Regions from separate parts of the Streptomyces sp. NPDC048623 genome, predicted to be linked through region 3. Evidence: riboswitches for the same ligand, from Rfam matches in the RefSeq annotation. Region 3 holds a riboswitch; each other region holds the start of a gene.

Region 1 (4,273 bases), on a different contig from region 3:
AGAGCCACTCCAGCATCTCCTCGTCGGTGAAGCCGTCGTCCCGGAGCAGCGTCAGGGTGCCGACGAGGCCCTTGACGACCTTGTCGCCCTGGATGAAGGCGGCCGGCACCTGGAGGATCTTCTCACCGGGGCGCACTTCGCGGCGGACGGCGATGAGCTGGCCCTCCTTCACCAACTGCCGCACGCGCGTCACCTCGACGTCGAGCATCTCCGCGACGTCGGGGAGGAAGAGCCAGTCGGGGACGAGAGCATCGGTCTTTGCGTCAATCTCGGTCACGGGACAAGCGTGCCATCCCGGACTGACAGTCGGTAGTCGGGCCCTACCGGACTGCGGCCTTCAGAGGGACGGAGGGGTCCGCGGCCTTCGCCGGATCGACCGGAACGCGCTGCTCGATCAGCCTGCGGCCCTGGGCCAGATCGCGGGGGCGGCCGACGGCGAGCAGGGCGACCGGGGTCCCGTCGCGCAGCCACAGCACCGACCAGGCCGGCTCCGCCGGGTCGCCGCGCCACAGCAGGGTGTCGGCGGCGCCGTGGTGCCCGGCGTACTGGACGAAGCGCCCGAACTGCTCGGACCAGAAGTAGGGCACCGGGTCGTACGGCGCGGCCTCGCCGCCGGTGATGGCGGCGGCGACGGTGCGCGGGCCCTGGAGGGCGTTGTCCCAGTGGTGCACGAGAAGCCGCTCGCCGTAGCGGGCGGAGGGGAAGGAGGCGCAGTCGCCGACCGCGTACACGTCGGGCAGCGAGGTGCGCAGCCGGTCGTCGGCGGTCAGCGCGCCGCTCGGGTCGAGGGCGGCGCCGGAGCCGGCCAGCCAGTCGGTGGCGGGGCGGGCGCCGATGCCGATGACGACGGCGTCGGCGGGAAGGGCGGTGGTGGTGCCGTCGGGTCCGTCGAGGACGACCCGGCCCTCCTCGATGCGCCGCACACGCGCGTGGAGCCGGAGTTCGGCGCCGTTCTCGGCGTACCAGGCGCTCATGGGGTCGGTGACCTCGGCGGGCAGCGCGCCGGCGAGGGGGCGGTCGGCGGCCTCGACGACGGTGACGGCGCAGCCGGCCTCGCGGGCGGCGGTGGCGAACTCGGCGCCGATCCAGCCGGCGCCGACGACGACGATGTCGTGGCGGCGTTCCAGGACGGGCTTGAGCCGTGCGGCGTCGTCGAGGGTGCGCAGCAGATGGACGCCGGGGACGCCTTCGGAGCCGGGCAGGGTGAGCGGGTGGGCGCCGGTGGCGACGACGAGGACGTCGTACGGCACGGGGCCGGTCTCGGTGTCCACCTGGTGGTCGGCGGGGCGCAGCCCGGTGACCTCGACGCCGAGCCGGAGGTCGATGCCGAGGGCGGCGAAGTCGACGTCGAAGGCGGAGTCCTCGGCCTTGCCGAGCAGCACGGCCTTGGACAACGGCGGCCGGTCGTAGGGCTGGTGGGGTTCGGCGCCGATGAGGGTGACGGGGCCGGTGAAACCCTGTTCGCGCAGGGCGACGGCGGTCTGGACGCCCGCCATTCCGGCGCCCACGATCACGACGTGCCGCCCGGCCGGCTGCGGTTCCTGCTTCTGCTCGCTCACCCGTCCACCCTACGCACCTGACGGACCATCAGGAAGCGGGGGGCGGGGCCAGGGCCGGGGCAAGGGCCGGGTGGCCCTGTGGACCGGGCGGGGGCACGGGCTAGGGTGGCCCCTGAGCACTCGCGGGAGCCCGGACGGACCGGGCTGAGAGGGAGGCTGGCCGGCCTCCGACCGTACGAACCTGATCCGGGTCATGCCGGCGAAGGGAGGGGCTGGACGCCCATGTCGCATACATCCGACACGTCCGGTACATCCGGAACGTTCGACGTCCTCGTCATCGGGGGCGGAGTCATCGGCCTGGTCACGGCCTGGCGGGCGGCGCAGCGCGGGCTGCGGGTCGCCGTGGCCGACCCCGAACCGGGCGGCGGGGCCGCCCGGGTGGCGGCGGGCATGCTCGCCGCGGTCTCCGAACTCCACTACGGCGAGGAGACCCTGCTGGGCCTCAACCTCGCCTCGGCCCGCCGCTATCCCGGCTTCGTCGCCGAACTCACCGAGGCCACCGGCCACGACGTCGGCTACCGCGCCTGCGGCACCCTCGCGGTCGCGCTCGACGCCGACGACCGGGCCCATCTGCGCGAGCTGCACGCCCTGCAGACCCGCTGCGGACTCGCCTCCGAGTGGCTGAGCGGGCGCGACTGCCGCCGTCTTGAGCCCATGCTGGCGCCTGGCGTACGGGGCGGGCTGCGGGTGGACGGCGACCACCAGGTCGACCCGCGCCGGCTCGCCGACGCGCTGGTCCTGGCCTGCGAGCGGGCCGGGGTGGTCTTCCACCGCGCGCTCGCCGAGCGGCTCACGGTGGTACGGGACCGGGCGCGCGGCGCGGTCCTCGCGGGAGGCACCGAGCTGACCGCCGACCAGGTCGTGCTCGCCGCGGGCAGCATGAGCGGCCGGCTCGACGGCGTACCGGAGGAGGTGCTGCCGCCGGTGCGGCCCGTGAAGGGCCAGGTCCTGCGGCTGCGGGTGCCGCCCGCGTACGCGCCGTTCCTGTCCCGCACCGTCCGCGCGATGGTCCGCGGCAGCCAGGTCTACCTGGTCCCGCGCGAGAACGGCGAGCTGGTCGTCGGCGCCACCAGCGAGGAGCTCGGCTGGGACACCACCGTCACCGCCGGCGGGGTGTACGAGCTGCTGCGCGACGCGCACGAGCTGGTCCCCGGCATCACCGAGCTGCCGCTCACCGAGACCATCGCCGGGCTGCGCCCCGGCTCCCCCGACAACGCGCCGCTGCTCGGCCCCAGCGCCCTGCCCGGGCTCCAGCTCGCCACCGGCCACTACCGCAACGGGGTCCTGCTCACCCCGGTCACCGGCGACGTCATGGCGGAGGCCCTGACCACCGGCGCGCTGCCGGACGAGGCCCGCGCCTTCACCGCCCGCCGCTTCTCCCCCGCACCCCTGGAGCACGTATGACCGCGCCCCTGTCCGTCACCGTGAACGTGCTCGTGAACGGGGAGGTCCGAGTCCTGGAGAGTCCGCTCTCCCTCGCCGCCCTCGTCGCCGGCCTCACCAGCGCGCACTCCGGGGTGGCCGCCGCCGTCAACGAGACCGTGGTGCCGCGCAGCCAGTGGGCCGCGACCCCGCTCGCCGACGGCGACCGGGTCGAGGTCCTGACCGCGGTGCAGGGGGGCTGAGCGCGATGTCCGACGACCTGTTCTCGCTCGGCGGGACCGAGTTCTCCTCCCGTCTGATCATGGGCACCGGCGGGGCTCCCAGCCTCGACGTGCTCGAACGCTCCCTGGTCGCCAGCGGCACGGAGCTCACCACCGTCGCCATGCGCCGTCTGGACCCGCAGGTGCAGGGCTCGGTGCTCTCCGTCCTCGACCGGCTCGGCATCCGGGTGCTGCCCAATACGGCGGGCTGCTTCACGGCCGGAGAGGCGGTGCTGACCGCGCGGCTCGCCCGTGAGGCGCTCGGCACGAACTGGATCAAGCTGGAGGTCATCGCCGACGAGCGGACCCTGCTGCCCGACGCGGTGGAGCTGCTCGACGCGGCGGAGACCCTGGTCGACGACGGCTTCGTGGTCCTGCCGTACACCAATGACGACCCGGTCCTCGCCCGGAAGCTGGAGGACGCGGGCTGCGCCGCGATCATGCCGCTCGGCTCGCCCATCGGGTCCGGCCTCGGCATCCGCAACCCGCACAACTTCCAGCTGATCACCGAGCGGGCCGGGGTGCCGGTGATCCTGGACGCGGGCGCCGGCACGGCCTCGGACGCGGCGCTGGCCATGGAGCTGGGCTGCTCGGCGGTGATGCTCGCCTCGGCGGTCACCCGCGCCCAGGAGCCGGTCCTGATGGCCGCCGCCATGCGGCACGCCGTCGAGGCGGGCCGGCTCGCGCACCGGGCGGGCCGCATCCCGCGCCGCCACTTCGCCGAGGCCTCCTCGCCGCAGGAGGGCCGCGCGCGGCTCGATCCGGAACGCCCCGCGTTCTGACACCCCCGTTCAGACGGTCCCCCTTCCGTACGGCTCCGTGTTCCGTACGGCTCCGACGTCACAGCTGCGCTGCAGTCGGGGTCGTACGGAAGGGGGACCAGGTCACGGCTCGTAGACTCGTGGCCGTGGACACGACCCTTCAGGACCCCCTCGTCGGGCGGCTGCTCGACGGCCGCTACCGCGTCGACGCGCGCATCGCCGTCGGCGGGATGGCCACGGTTTACCGGGCCGTCGACACCCGGCTGGACCGGGAGCTCGCGCTCAAGGTGATGCACCCCGGCCTCGCCAC
Region 2 (4,273 bases), on a different contig from region 3:
CGACGGACTTCACCCGGGCGACCTGGACCTTCACCGCGTGCTCCACGTTCTCGTCCTGCGCGCCGTTGGTATAGACGTGGGACACGACCGTGCCGATGCGCATGATGATGTGGCAGCGGTCGCCGTCCCGCATCGCCTCGGTCTCGTCGGCCCCGGAGTCGATGGTGAGCGGCTGGGGCGGGGTGCCGTTCTCCGCGCTCCGCTTCCGCCGCTGCTCCGCCAGATCCTTCATCGCCCCGGCGGCCTGGTCCGTCGTGGCGAAGGTGAAGAGGGTGAATTCCAGGCGCGTCTCGTCCGACCCGCGTGCCTCCATCTCCTTCTTCCCCGCGGCCTGGATCCCGGCGCAGGACGACTCCGTCTCCTTCGAGCACTCGGCGAGCGCCTCGCCGTCCTGTATCACCGCGGCGTCGTCGCCGACGAAGATGTCACCCACGCCGGACTCGACCGGGAGGGCGGAGAACAGACCCGTCGCGTCGATCGAGGCGGGAGACGCCCCGGTGCTCGCCGCCGCGGTGCTCCCCGCCGCCGTGCCTCCCGCGCCCGCGCTTCCCGCCGTCGAGTTCCCCTCCCCGCACGCCGCCCCCGTGAGTGCCAGCACGGCCGCGACGGCGGCCCCCCGTACAACAGCCTTCACCGAACTCCTCCGACCACCCGATCACGGTCCGGCCGCGACACGACCGGACACTTGGCATGATCACTTAACCTCACGGGTCGTTGATCAACAACTCGCGTCCGGTCGCCGCCGGGAATCCGTCTGCGACACTGGTACCACCATGCCCAAGCCCGGAGAACTCACTTTCGTCGCCCCGCGCGGAGCCAAGCAGCCCCCGCGGCACCTCGCCGACCTGTCGCCCGCCGAGCGCAAGGAGGCGGTCGCCGCGATCGGCGAGAAGCCGTTTCGCGCCAAGCAGCTGTCCACGCACTACTTCGCGCGCTACGCGCACGACCCGGCGGAGTGGACCGACATCCCCGCCGCGTCGCGCGAGAAGCTCGCGGGGGAGCTGCTGCCCGATCTGATGTCGGTGGTGCGGCACATCTCGTGCGACGACGACACCACCCGTAAGACGCTGTGGCGGCTGCACGACGGCACGCTCGTGGAGTCGGTGCTGATGCGCTACCCGGACCGGGTGACCATGTGCATCTCCTCGCAGGCCGGCTGCGGCATGAACTGCCCGTTCTGCGCGACGGGGCAGGCCGGTCTCGACCGGAACCTGTCGACGGCGGAGATCGTGCACCAGATCGTCGACGGGATGCGCGCGCTGCGCGACGGCGAGGTGCCGGGAGGCCCGGCGCGCCTGTCGAACATCGTGTTCATGGGAATGGGCGAGCCGCTCGCCAACTACAAGCGCGTGGTCGGCGCCATCCGCCGCCTCACCGACCCGGAGCCGGACGGGCTCGGCCTGTCGCAGCGCGGGATCACCGTGTCGACCGTCGGCCTGGTGCCGGCGATGCGGCGGTTCGCCGACGAGGGCTTCAAGTGCCGGCTCGCGGTGTCGCTGCACGCGCCGGACGACGAGCTGCGCGACACGCTCGTGCCGGTGAACACCCGCTGGAAGGTGCGGGAGGTGCTCGACGCGGCGTGGGAGTACGCGGAGAAGTCGGGCCGCCGCATCTCCATCGAGTACGCGCTGATCCGCGACATCAACGACCAGGCGTGGCGGGGCGACCTCCTCGGCCGCCTCCTCAAGGGCAAGCGGGTGCACGTCAACCTCATCCCGCTGAACCCGACGCCCGGGTCCAAGTGGACGGCGTCCCGCCCCGAGGACGAGAAGGCCTTCGTCGAGGCGATCGCCCGCCACGGCGTGCCGGTCACCGTCCGTGACACCCGCGGTCAGGAGATCGACGGCGCCTGTGGACAGCTGGCCGCCGCCGAACGCTGACCTTGTAGTCTGACCTCGAACACATCTTCATATTCCGACAGGGGAGCGCCACAGCGCTGAGAGTGCGGTCACCGTAGGACCGCAGACCCTCTGAACCTCGCCCAGGTCATTCTGGGTAGGGAGTTCGGACGTAACTCGAGCTGTTGCGCCCTGCCCACGCCCGGTCCGCCCGGCGCGGGCAGGGCCGCGTCTCTTCCTGGTCACACCCAGGAGGACATTCACGTGAACACCAAGAAGGCGGCAGCCGCCGCTCTCGTCGCGGCGCTCGGCGTCGCGACCCTCGCCGCGTGCGGCACGGACGACGTACGGGAAGCGGGCGGCAAGACCGACCAGCCGATGCCCAAGACCGTCACCCTCGTCAGCCACGACTCCTTCGACGCCTCCAAGGAGGTGCTCGCGGAGTTCACCAGGCAGACCGGCCTCACGGTCAAGATCCTCAAGAGCGGCGACGCCGGCGAGGCCGTCAACAAGGAGATCCTGACCAAGGGCTCCCCGCAGGGCGATGTCTTCTTCGGCGTGGACAACACGCTGCTGTCCCGCGCCCTCGACAACGGCATCTTCACCTCGTACGAGGCACAGGGCCTGGACCGGATCCCGGCGGCGGTGCAGCTCGACAAGGAGCAGCACCGGGTCACGCCGGTCGACTCCGGCGACATCTGCGTCAACTACGACAAGCAGTACTTCGCCGACAAGAAGCTGGCGCCGCCGCAGACCTTCGACGACCTGCTGAAGCCGGAGTACAAGGACCTGCTCGTGGTGGAGAACCCGGAGCGGTCCTCCCCGGGGCTCGGCTTCCTCCTCGGCACGGCCGCGAAGTACGGCGACGACGGCTGGCAGGACTACTGGAAGAAGCTCAAGGCCAACGGCGTGAAGACCGTCGACAGCTGGGAGCTCGCCTACGACCAGGAGTTCTCCGGCTCGGCCGGCGGCAAGAAGGCGAAGGCCGACCGCCCGCTCGTCGTCTCGTACGCCTCCTCCCCGCCGGTCGAGGTGCTGTACGCGGAGCCGCAGCCGAAGGTCGCGCCGACCGGTGTGTCCACGGGCACCTGCTTCCGGCAGATCGAGTTCGCGGGCCTGCTGAACGGGGCGAAGAACCCCGAGGGCGGCAAGAAGCTGATCGACTTCCTCATCTCGAAGAAGTTCCAGGACGACATGCCGCTGAAGATGTTCGTCAACCCGGTGGCCAATGACGCGACGCTGCCGGAGTTGTTCACCAAGCACGGTGTGGTGATCGACAAGCCGGAGACGATGGCGCCGAAGAAGATCGCCGACAATCGTGACCAGTGGATCCAGCAGTGGACCTCGCTCGTCGTGAAGTAGTCCGCGTCAGCCGTACGCTCCGGGGGAGCGCGGCGGGGAGCGCGACGCGGCTGGGTCTCATGCTGCTGCCCGTCGCGTTCTTCGCGGTGTTCTTCGCCTGGCCCGTCGCCTCCATCGTGGAGCGCGGGCTCAGGCCGGACGGGCGGTGGGAGTTCGGCCGGTTCGGCGAGACCCTCGCCCGGCCGGAGATCCTCGACGTCCTGTGGTTCACGCTGTGGCAGGCGCTCGCGTCGACGGCGCTGACCCTGCTCGTCGCGCTGCCCGGCGCGTATGCCTTCGCCCGGTTCGACTTCCCCGGCAAGCAGGTGCTGCGGGCCGTGGTGACGGTGCCGTTCGTGCTGCCGACGGTGATGGTGGGCACGGCGTTCCTGGCGCTCGTCGGGCGGCGCGGGCTGCTCGACGACTGGTGGGGGCTGCGGCTCGACACCGGCGTCTGGGCGATCCTCCTCGCCCATGTCTTCTTCAACTACGCGGTCGTCGTCCGCACCGTCGGCGGCCTCTGGTCGCAGCTCGACCCGCGCCAGGAGGAGGCCGCGCGGGTCCTCGGCGCGTCCCGGTGGCGGGCCTGGCGGACGGTCACGCTGCCCACGCTCATGCCGTCGGTGGCCGCCGCCGCGCTCATGGTGTTCCTGTTCACCGCGAGCTCCTTCGGCATCGTGCAGATCCTCGGCGGCCCCGCGTACTCCACCCTGGAGACCGAGATCTACCGGCAGACCGCCGACCGGCTGCAGCTGTCCACGGCCGCCGTGCTCACCATGGTGCAGTTCGTCGCCGTCGGCACGGTCCTCGCGGTGCACGCGCGCGTGGTACGGCGCCGGGAGACGGCGCTGCGCCTGGTCCCGGCGGAGCGCACCGCGCGCCGGCCGCACGGCCCCGGGCAGTGGGCGCTGCTCGGCGGGGTGCTGCTGTCCGTCGCGCTGCTGATCCTCGCGCCGCTCGCCGTGCTCGTGGAACGCTCGCTCGCCACCTCCGACGGCTACGGCCTCGACTACTACCGGGCGCTCGGGCACGTCGACGAGGGCGGCACCTTCCTCGTCCCGCTGACCGACACGATCGTGAACTCGCTCCAGTAC
Region 3 (4,273 bases):
GTTCTTCTCGGTGGGCGGACCGTCGTAGGCAGCCCCGTCAGCACGGAACACGTGGTGCTGAGAGTCCGTGATCCCGTTGGCCGGCTCCGCGTAGATCAGCGGCTTCATCGGTCCAGGCCGCCAGCCCGTCTCCTCCAGGACCTCACGGGCGGCAGCGTCGGCAGGGCTCTCCCCGTCCTCGACCAGGCCCATGGGCAGTTCCCACGCCCACGAGTCCGTGATGAAGCGGTGCCGCCACATCATCAGGATCTCTTGCTTGTCGTTGATCACGGCGGCCACGGCCAGGTGCCGGAGCTTGACGACGTGGTACTCCCACCGGCGCCCGTCCGGCTGTTCCACATCGGTCAACCACAGGTTGACCCACTGGTTCTCATAGATCGGACGTTCCCCGTGGATCTTCCACTGCATCGCTGCTGCCCCTCTCGATCAACCCCTAGCATCGCAGAGCAGGTCTTCCCGATGGCCGGGTTGGGAGAGATTCACGTCACCCTGACGAATATGGAGACGCGAGTCCCCCGGACGTATGCCGGGGGACACTGAGACGTCAGAAGATCAGTCCGCAATCGGCAGGTAGAGCCGGTTCCCCTGAGCAGCGAACTCGGCCGACTTGGCCAGCATCCCCGCACGAGCCTCATCGTCGCTGGTCAGAGGGTCGTCGCCGCCGAACTGCTCTGTGATGCTTCTGCTGATCTTCATCGAGCAGAACTTCGGGCCGCACATCGAGCAGAAGTGCGCCGTCTTCGCGGGCTCCGCCGGCAGCGTCTCGTCGTGGAACTCACGGGCCGTGACCGGGTCCATGGCCAGATTGAACTGGTCCTCCCAGCGGAACTCGAAGCGCGCGTCCGACAGGGCGTCGTCCCACTCCTGCGCACCCGGGTGGCCCTTCGCGAGGTCCGCCGCGTGGGCCGCGATCTTGTAGGTGATGACGCCGGTCTTAACGTCGTCCTTGTTCGGCAGGCCGAGGTGCTCCTTGGGCGTGACGTAGCAGAGCATCGCGGTGCCCCACCAGGCGATCATCGCCGCGCCGATGCCCGAGGTGATGTGGTCGTACGCCGGGGCGACGTCCGTGGTCAGCGGGCCGAGCGTGTAGAACGGCGCCTCCTCGCAGATCTCCTGCTGGAGGTCGATGTTCTCCTTGATCTTGTGCATCGGGACATGGCCCGGGCCCTCGATCATCGTCTGCACGTTGTGGCGCTTGGCGATCGTGTTCAGCTCGCCGAGCGTGCGCAGCTCCGCGAACTGCGCCTCGTCGTTGGCGTCCGCGATCGAGCCGGGGCGCAGGCCGTCGCCGAGCGAGTACGTGACGTCGTACGCCGCGAGGATCTCGCAGAGCTCCTCGAAGTTCGTGTAGAGGAAGTTCTCCTTGTGGTGCGCGAGACACCAGGCGGCCATGATCGAGCCGCCGCGCGAGACGATGCCGGTCTTGCGGCGCGCGGTGAGCGGCACGTACGGCAGCAGCACGCCCGCGTGCACCGTCATGTAGTCGACGCCCTGCTCGGCCTGCTCGACGACCGTGTCCTTGTAGATCTCCCAGGTCAGCTCCTCGGCCTTGCCGTCGACCTTCTCCAGGGCCTGGTAGAGCGGCACGGTGCCGATCGGCACGGGGGAGTTGCGCAGCACCCACTCGCGGGTGGTGTGGATGTTGCGGCCGGTGGAGAGGTCCATGACCGTGTCGGCGCCCCACTTGGTCGCCCAGGTCATCTTCTCCACCTCCTCCTCGATGGAGGAGGTCACCGCGGAGTTGCCGATGTTGGCGTTGACCTTCACCAGGAACCGCTTGCCGATGATCATCGGCTCGATCTCCGGGTGGTTGACGTTGGCCGGCAGCACCGCGCGGCCCGCCGCGATCTCCTCCCGTACGACCTCGGGGGAGACGTTCTCGCGGATCGCGACGTACTCCATCTCCGGGGTGATCTCGCCCCGGCGGGCGTACGCGAGCTGCGTCACCGCCTGGCCGGCACGCCCGCGGCGGGGCAGCCGCGGGCGGCCGGGGAAGACCGCGTCGAGGTTCTTCAGCCCGCCGCCGCGCGGCGAGGTGTGCTTGATGCCGTCGTCCTCCGGCCGGACCGGACGGCCCGGGTACTCCTCGGTGTCGCCGCGCGCGATGATCCAGTTCTCGCGGAGCGGCGCCAGGCCGCGGCGCACATCGGTGTCGACGGTGGGGTCGGTGTACGGACCGGACGTGTCGTACAGCGTCACGTCCTTGCCGTTGGTGAGGTGCACCTGGCGGACGGGCACCCGCAGGTCGGGGCGCGACCCCTCGACGTAGCCCTTGTGCCAGCCCGGCGTACGCCCGCCCTGGCTCTGGCCCTGTCCCTCGCTTCGCGGGGTGTTCTGGCCGTCGTTCTGGTCGGAGGCAGGCGTGCGTGCATCGCGAATGGTCATGTGACCGAATCTCCCTACGCCGGCATTACCCGGTAACAGGTTCGGCGGTCGGCGCAGCGATCTTCAGCGCCCTCTCAGCCCGGTGCTCCGAGCTCCCGCGTGTGCAAAGTCGCCACCACGCTAGCGCCCTTCCTGGCGTGCTGAACAGTGGGGCCCGAGACGTTCTTGCGATGATCGGCCGGTGACGTCGACACAGCAGACCCCCGAACCCCACGGCCACGACGGACACGGGGACTCCCACGGGCATCCCCACGGCCACTCCCACGGCCACGGTCCCGCCGCACCCGTCTCCCGCCATCTGCGCAAGGTCATCGCGGCGATCCTCATCCCCTTCGCCACCGCCGTCGCCGTCGGGCTCCTCGTCCTGTGGCCGGGCGGCACGCCCGGCCACCAGCGCACCGGCGTCGGCTTCGACCGGCAGACCGAGCAGGGCACGGTCGTCGCCGTCGAGCACGTCGACTGCAAGGACGTGAACGCCGCCCAGGTCCCGCCGACCGGCGACACCTCCACCCCGCAGGGCCGCGAGGCGGTCAACGGGCAGCAGGGGCAGTGCGCGAAGGCGACGGTCGAGGTGACCACCGGCCCCGACAAGGGCCGGAAGTTCACCGAGATCGTGCAGCCGGACGCGCCACGCCAACTCCACGAGGGGCAGGGCGTGGTGGTGGCGTACGCGCCCGACGCCCCGCGCGACCTGCAGTACTCCGTCACCGACGTGAACCGGAAGGTGCCCATCGCGGTGCTCGCCGGCATCTTCGCGCTCGCCGTCGTGATCGTCGGCCGGATGCGCGGCGTGATGGCGCTGATCGCGCTCGCCATCAGCTTCCTGGTGCTGACGCTCTTCATCCTGCCGGCGATCATCCAGGGCTCGAATCCGCTCCTGGTCGCCATCGTCGGGTCGAGCGCGATCATGCTCATCGCGCTCTACATGTGCCACGGCCTCTCCGCCCGCACCTCGGTCGCCGTGCTCGGCACCCTGGTCTCGCTGCTGCTGATCGGGTTGCTCGGCTCGGTGTTCATCGACTGGGCCGCGCTCAGCGGCAACACGGACGACAACACCGGCCTCATCCACGGGCTCTACCCGGAGATCGACATGTCCGGTCTGCTGCTCGCCGGGATCATCATCGGCTCGCTCGGTGTGCTCGACGACGTGACGGTGACCCAGACCTCCGCGGTCTGGGAACTGCACCAGGCCGACCCGGACATGGGGCCGCGCAGGCTCTACCGCGCGGCGATCCGGATCGGTCGCGACCACATCGCCTCGGTGGTGAACACCCTGGTCCTGGCCTACGCGGGCGCGGCGCTGCCGCTGCTGCTGCTGTTCTCGATCGCGCAGAGCAGCGTGGGGACGGTCGCCAACAGCGAGCTGGTGGCGGAGGAGATCGTCCGGACACTCGTCGGTTCGATCGGCCTGGTCGCCTCGGTGCCGATCACCACCGCTCTCGCGGCGCTCGTCGTCTCGGCGGACCGGCCGGGGACGGAGGCCGAGCCGGCGGGCGGGGGCCGTCGGGGCGGACGTGGTGCCGGGCGCGGCGGGCGCCGGCGGCGCGCCAGGTGACGGCGGGGAGCGGGGGGGCTGAACAGCCCTGCCGTCAGCCCGCGTTCTCCTCCGCGAGGATCCGGCCGAGCGCGGCCTCGAGGTGGTCCTCGAAGTCGCCCAGTGTCCGTTCCTGACCGAGCGGGACGAGTTTGTCCGTACGGTCGAGGAAGGCGACCAGCGGCGGCGCGCTCGCGCGGAACAGGGCGCGGTCGCCGCCGACCTGGAGACGGATCATCACGTCGGAGAGGCCCTCGGGCTCGGTCGGGGAGATGTGCACATCGCCGTCCCCGCTCGGCCGGTTGATCCCGTCGAGCAGCAGCTCCCGGCCGAACGCCCAGGTCACCGGCGCGT

The links. A riboswitch is a leader RNA that binds a small molecule or an ion and turns the genes downstream of it on or off. The one in region 3 is predicted to bind thiamine pyrophosphate.
Region 1: it holds a riboswitch for thiamine pyrophosphate, as region 3 does, so the genes downstream of both, thiO (glycine oxidase ThiO) here and thiC (phosphomethylpyrimidine synthase ThiC) in region 3, are expected to answer to the same signal.
Region 2: it holds a riboswitch for thiamine pyrophosphate, as region 3 does, so the genes downstream of both, AB0C73_RS32850 (thiamine ABC transporter substrate-binding protein) here and thiC (phosphomethylpyrimidine synthase ThiC) in region 3, are expected to answer to the same signal.

Annotation. Positions count from the first base shown of each region.
Region 1 is NZ_JBEZHV010000012.1:218,288-222,560, forward strand. Features, by position in the region: gene AB0C73_RS19730 (Rv2175c family DNA-binding protein) at 1-277, opposite strand, end outside; gene AB0C73_RS19735 (FAD-dependent oxidoreductase) at 321-1,559, opposite strand; TPP riboswitch at 1,672-1,784, shown strand; gene thiO (glycine oxidase ThiO) at 1,782-2,963, shown strand; gene thiS (sulfur carrier protein ThiS) at 2,960-3,184, shown strand; gene AB0C73_RS19750 (thiazole synthase) at 3,190-3,984, shown strand; gene pknB (Stk1 family PASTA domain-containing Ser/Thr kinase) at 4,110-4,273, shown strand, end outside.
Region 2 is NZ_JBEZHV010000034.1:8,975-13,247, forward strand. Features, by position in the region: gene AB0C73_RS32840 (hypothetical protein) at 1-634, opposite strand, end outside; gene rlmN (23S rRNA (adenine(2503)-C(2))-methyltransferase RlmN) at 774-1,880, shown strand; TPP riboswitch at 1,910-2,020, shown strand; gene AB0C73_RS32850 (thiamine ABC transporter substrate-binding protein) at 2,103-3,200, shown strand; gene AB0C73_RS32855 (iron ABC transporter permease) at 3,260-4,273, shown strand, end outside.
Region 3 is NZ_JBEZHV010000019.1:141,876-146,148, forward strand. Features, by position in the region: gene AB0C73_RS25650 (NUDIX hydrolase) at 1-408, opposite strand, end outside; gene thiC (phosphomethylpyrimidine synthase ThiC) at 553-2,385, opposite strand; TPP riboswitch at 2,380-2,494, opposite strand; gene AB0C73_RS25660 (YibE/F family protein) at 2,567-3,940, shown strand; gene AB0C73_RS25665 (SsgA family sporulation/cell division regulator) at 3,975-4,273, opposite strand, start outside.